One region of the Spirosoma sp. SC4-14 genome, then DNA from elsewhere that is predicted to be linked to it. Evidence: riboswitches for the same ligand, from Rfam matches in the RefSeq annotation. Region 1 holds a riboswitch; the other holds the start of a gene.
The links. Region 1 has a riboswitch for S-adenosylmethionine ahead of metX (homoserine O-acetyltransferase). Riboswitches for the same ligand answer to the same signal wherever they lie in the genome.
Positions count from the first base shown of each region.

Region 2: it holds a riboswitch for S-adenosylmethionine, as region 1 does, so the genes downstream of both, metH (methionine synthase) here and metX (homoserine O-acetyltransferase) in region 1, are expected to answer to the same signal.

Region 1 is NZ_CP147518.1:1,012,622-1,015,769, forward strand. Features, by position in the region: gene WBJ53_RS04170 (GDSL-type esterase/lipase family protein) at 1-498, opposite strand, end outside; gene metX (homoserine O-acetyltransferase) at 527-1,582, opposite strand; SAM riboswitch class I at 1,763-1,881, opposite strand; gene WBJ53_RS04180 (DUF721 domain-containing protein) at 2,072-2,398, shown strand; gene WBJ53_RS04185 (polysaccharide deacetylase family protein) at 2,464-3,148, opposite strand, start outside.
Region 2 is NZ_CP147518.1:5,888,843-5,891,990, forward strand. Features, by position in the region: gene metH (methionine synthase) at 1-1,414, opposite strand, end outside; SAM riboswitch class I at 1,523-1,637, opposite strand; gene WBJ53_RS24185 (phosphatase) at 1,792-2,679, shown strand; gene WBJ53_RS24190 (nitronate monooxygenase) at 2,944-3,148, opposite strand, start outside.

The sequences.
Region 1 (3,148 bases):
CGGTCTGCCATCAGCTCCCAGTAGGGGAGTGGTCATGTCAATTGTTCGGAACTCAGGTAGTTTACTGACTTCGTCGGCAATCAGTTTATTCGTAAAACGGATATTATCTTTAATATTCCAGCGTGCTGGGCTGATTTTTATGGATAAATAAGCCACCGGTATATCGGGCAGATATTGGCTCATTTTTCCGGCAAAGGCACGGAAAAACAAATAAACTTCTTCGGGGTGTCGGCCGTCGCCCAAGTCATTGTCACCCGCATAAAATACGATTGCTTTGGGAGATGTTGGCATCAGCAAACGTTCAAAGAACCAGGCGCACGCTGCCAGAGTAGAACCGCCAAATCCCAGATTCAATGGGTTAGTTTGTGGAAAGTCCTGGTCTAATGTCGACCAGAGCCTGATGGATGAACTTCCATAAAAAACAACCCGGTTTGGGGTAGGAGGAATTGCTTTTAGCTTTGCTTCGAGTTGTCGAACTTCGTCTTCGTACCAGATCATCTGGTTAAGGGGGAATTCTGGTAAATAGTTATTTTTTAAGTTCTTCAATGGCTTTTTTAGGGCCATTTTCAGTTGCCATCCATTTTCGGAGAATAGCCGCCAGAGGCCTGAATTCGATCAAAAAGCCATCATGGCCATACAGTGAGTCGATTTCTTCGTAAATCGCATCGGGAATATGCCGGGCCAGAAACTGTTGCTCCGAGGGAGGAAACAACAGGTCTGAACGAATACCAATTACGAGGGTTCTGGATTTAATTTGAGCCAATGCGTTTAGAATGCTTCCGCGATTCCGGCCCACATTGTGCGAATCCATTACTTTCGAAAGCGTCCAATAGGTAAAGGCATTAAATCGTTCGGCTATTTTTTCGCCCTGATAACGCTGGTAGCTGGCCGCCTTGTAGCCATCTAGCTGCTCATTGTTATCCAGTGCCTGAGTAAAGCCATAGGTGTCGTAGTTGCGGTAGGAGATCATGGCCATAGCGCGGGCTGCTTTCATGCCCGAAGCCCCTGCGTCGTTGCGTTGTTCCAGCCAGGTCGGATCGGCTTCAATGGCCATTCGCTGAGCTTCGTTGAAGGCAATACACCAGGGCGATGCTACGGCGCTAACAGCAATCAGAACCAGATTTCCGATCAGGTTAGGGCGCATAATAGCCCATTCGATGGCCTGTTCACCACCTACCGAACCGCCAATGCAGGTTTGAATTTTTTCGATGCCAAGTTCTTGCCGAAGCAAGTCCAGTGCTTCGACCATATCCCGTATGGTAACAGATGGAAAATCATGGTAAAACGGCTGGCCCGTAGCCGGGTTGATGGATAAGGGCCCCGTTGAGCCATAACAGGAGCCCAGCACATTGGCACAAACAATGAAATGGGTGTCTGGATTAAAATACTTGCCTGTCCCGATCATGCCACCCCACCAGTCGCCAGGGTCTGCATTGCCCGTGAGGGCATGACACACCCAAACAACGTTGGTTCCTTCGCTGTTTAAGGTGCCACGGGTGGTATATGCTAACCGAAAGCCGGGCAGGCTGCTACCCGATTCGAGCGGGAAAGAGTATTTATAATCGAAATAATGGAGGTCCAAAGGATAATGCGTTTGCTGATTCGGTTGAATTTTCAGCACTGCAGGAGCAATATGGCTGAAATACGATGAAAGAGATAAATACACGAAAACCACTCCCGGTTTTGGCCGTGCGAAGAGGTGAGTGCTGCTTAGTAGGCCTCTCTGGGCATACAACGCTGGTTGTAGAACATGTGAGTTAACGATTTATAGTCCCTAACGGTCCGCCACTGCGGTTGCTTTAGGCAGGAGTTAGCACCTTGCCGTGTGGTAGGTTGCCAGCGATTCTAAGAGCCTGTTCTCTCCTCGCTTCTGTATAAATCAATTGATGCCAATGGTAGTATACTTGACATCTGGTAATTGACTTGATAACGCAAGTATAATAGGCAGACGGCGCCAATCCAAACCCTAAGGCTATTTTCTAACCGTTACCTTATTTTTTCAATTTCATTTTAGGACGGTATATTTGTTTAGTTTTATCGTTGCGTACTTTTGTGCGTAAGATACCTCACAATGAGCCAGACCTACCGTTATAACCGCGAGAATGCTACCCGAACAGCCGGCACTACAACCGTAAAGGATGCAATCGGGCAACTGCTTAAAGCATACCAACTCCAAACACGTTTTAATGAAACGTATCTGGAGGCTTTCTGGGGGCGTATGATGGGTACATCGATTGCTTCCCGTACAAATCGGCTCTATGTTCGTGATCGTAAACTGCACATTGAAATTGCCTCTGCTCCGTTGCGCAACGAACTTGTTAATGCCAAACAGAAACTTATTCAGTTAGTCAATAAAGACATGGGAGCCGATGTGATTGACGATGTTATATTTATTTGATAGCTATGTTTACAAACACGAAGGGGGCCGTTGATCAACGGCCCCCTTCGTGTTTGTAAACAGCTTCAGGCTTTAACTGATGCTGTTTGAGTGAGTGATGCTGTGAACTCGCTCATCGTATTGAAATCTCCATGTGGTTGCAGAAACCGCAGTAAGTTCTCCACCCGATTCAGTAACTCATTGCGGGAATACCGACGAACGTAGGCCGGAATCTTTTCGTAAGCTGCCAGGTCCGTAAACTCCCAGGGATGGACATACAGATTTAAAAACCCATCGGCTTTTAGGGTTTGCAAACAAAGCTGTTTGTAGAACGAAAACGGAAAATTTTTCAGACTCAGCCAGAACAGCGGTAGCCGTAGGGTTGGCGTTACGGACGCGGGTATCTGCCAGACTCCCAATTCAACGAAAGGCTTTCTGGGCTCACCCCAATGATTATAACGACCCGGTAGCCAGGTCGGATGAAGTGATGAGTTATACTGATAGCCAGCCTGTTGTATGTCTGTTGGGTCAACAAAACCCATGCGGGCACGGCGGAATCCGGTAACGGGCTGCCCGAGCAATTTTTCCAGAGCCAGTCGTGACTTAAGCAAATCGGCCGGTTCGAATGTTGTATGGAAATAGCCGTGAGAAGCTATTTCATGTTTTTGGGCTAATTCCCGAATTAGTGCTGGTTCGTGCAGAGCGTAGTTGGCTGTTGTAAATAACGTAGTTTGGACACCTACAGAATCGAATCGATCGGATAATAAGCGC
Region 2 (3,148 bases), 2.9 Mb from region 1:
GTTTAATAAGTCGGGCGCGTTCAATAAACGCTTCTTCTCCTTCTTTCAACGAAATGGAGTTAACAATTGCTTTACCCTGTACGCACTTCAGCCCTGCTTCAATAACCTCCCATTTCGATGAGTCGATCATGATTGGTACGCGGGCAATATCGGGTTCCGACGCAATCAGGTTGAGGAAGGTAGTCATGGCTTCGACCGAATCGAGCATCCCTTCGTCCATATTGACGTCGATAACCTGCGCCCCTCCTTCAACCTGGCCACGGGCAATACTCAGGGCCTCGTCGTAATTGCCTTCCTTAATGAGCCGGGCAAACTTCTTCGAGCCAGTTACGTTGGTCCGCTCGCCAATGTTCAGAAAGTTGGTTTGTTCCGTAATTTTCAGCGGTTCCAGACCACTTAGTTTCTGGTAGGGGTCGGGCTTAGGTAATGGCCGGGGCCGGTATTTTGCGGCAGCCTGCGCAATAGCCTGGATATGATCGGGCGTGGAGCCACAGCAGCCGCCAACAATATTGACGAACCCATCGCGAATAAAGCCTTCGACCTGAGCCGCCATACTCTCGGGCGTTTCGTCATACTCACCAAATTCGTTGGGCAAACCTGCGTTAGGATAAGCCGATGTAAAAAATGGAGCTTCTTTGGCGAGTGTCTGAATATAGGGCCGCATCAGTTCGGCACCAAGCGCACAGTTCAGGCCAACACTTAACAACGGCAGGTGCGATACCGAATACAAAAAGGCTTCGGTAGTTTGCCCCGACAATGTTCGGCCCGACGCATCGGTAATAGTACCCGACACCATGATGGGTAGTGGCTCTTTCCCTTTATCGACAAAATACCTGTCAATGGCAAACAAAGCTGCTTTGGCATTGAGTGTATCGAAAATGGTTTCGACCAGCAACAGGTCGGCTCCTCCCTCAACCAGGCCGCTAACCTGCTCATAATAGGCATCTACCAGTTCGTCGAACGTTACGGCGCGGTAGCCCGGATTGTTTACATCCGGCGAGAGCGAGGCTGTTCGGTTAGTTGGGCCCATAGCACCGGCAACAAACCGTGGTTTTTCGGGCTCCCGGCTAGTCACTTGCTGCGCTACCTCTTTCGCAATACGGGCCGATTCGTAGTTCAGTTCATAGGCCAGCGCTTCCATATGATAATCGGCCATGGCGATGGAAGTGCCGCTGAAGGTATTGGTTTCGATAATATCGGCCCCTGCTTCCAGATACTGTTTATGAATTTCCTGAATGATCTGCGGTTTCGTAATCGAGAGCAAATCATTATTTCCTTTTACATCGTGTGTATAGTCTTTAAAACGCTCACCCCGATAATCGGCCTCAGTGAGGTTATAGCGCTGAATCATTGTTCCCATGGCACCGTCGAGAACAAGAATCCGCTTTTGTAGAAGCTCAGTAAGTAGTGTCAAGCGATATAAAATTTACAGCATATAGTCTAACCAGACTACCGTCTATGTAAGTACTCATTCGTCAAAAAGAGAGGCTTATCAGATACAGGCGAAGGAAGCAGTGATGCTAACTTATCTGTCCCCAAACCAGTGGGGTGGAATGCGGCACCATTTCCACTTTTTCTTAAGTGGCTGGTTGCCAAGACATCGTAGGGTCCAGTCCCTCCGTCTTTCTTGATAAGCAATCAGGCAAAGATACAGATTCTAACCATTGTCGCCAAAAATACGTTACTTTTGGACGAAAGAGAAAACAGGTGAAGACCTAAAACCGCAACTCCTAAACGGATGAATCTCGCATTCATTTAACCTGCTGCTCTTTCAATCTGTCTTATTTTGTCATGAAACTAGCTGCCATCGATATAGGTTCCAATGCAGCCCGTCTGCAAATTTCTACTGTACTCCATAATGATAATGTCGTGAGTTTCAAACGGGTCGAATATGTTCGATTTCCGCTCCGGCTGGGTCACGATGTATTCAATTTTGGTGAGCTCACACCCGAAAGTGAGGCCCGAACCGCCAAGCTGATGCAGGTCTATAAGTTATTGATGGAACTGCACGAAGTAGAAGACTACATGGCCTGTGCAACATCGGCCATGCGCGAATCCTCAAACGGCCACGATGTTGCCAAACGGATTGAAGCTGAAACCGGCATAAAAATTCATATTATCGACGGCCAGAAAGAAGCCGAACTGATCAATAACGTAGTTGTTCAGGCGCTCGACGACCAGCAATTTCTGCATATCGACGTGGGGGGGGGCAGCACCGAGTTGAATCTATACAAAAACCGGCAAAAGATTAATTCCAAATCGTTTAAAATTGGATCGGTGCGATTACTGGAAGGCAAAGAAACCAAAGGAGCCTGGCGAAAAATTGAAGATTGGGTCGAAGACAATATCGATTCGACTGAAGAACTAATTGCCGTTGGTACGGGTGGTAATATTAGCAAACTGTTCAATCTGGCATCTAAAATATCCGAAACAGAAACCACTCGCGCCGAAATAGAACGCATCCGTAATTACATTGCGGGCTTCGACCAGGAAGATCGCATCAACAAGTTGCGCCTGAATGCCGACCGCGCCGATGTAATTGTACCAGCCGCCGACATTTATATTTCAGTGATGCGCTGGGCCGGTGCCAATAGAATTATTGTTCCTGATCTGGGGCTGAAAGATGGGATTATCCAACTGGTTTATGCTCAGTTGAAAAAGCGGAAGCATTTGCCCTAAAACATTCTCTATGACTCGATTTGAACTTTCTCAAATCGAGTCATAATTGGTCTTATTTGCCATCCCGGCCGGCTAAACTATAATTGAACCTGTTTAAACTTTTGCCTTTTTACCACAGAGAACCACTTCTGCTTAGCGGGCTTTGCGTATAATCTTTGCGTTCTCGGCGGTAAAAAGGAACGCATTTGATGATTATTCCAGAACGTTTAAACAGCCTCATTGCTTTCGGACTCAAACAGAAAGATGTTGTTCGAGTCAATTCTATCAATCCATCTGGAGACGTTCTGTTTCGGCAATCAGTTCGTCGAAGATCTCACCCGTTGGTTTGGCTTTGGTAGTAGAAGCCGACTGACCTGCCCACATATTCGTGAATTCGGCGTTATTCTGGCTTTGAGCAACTGCCCGTAATTGGGTTGTTATGCTGTTCTGAATCGGATAGGCAGGAATAGCCAGCCCCGAGCGATCGACC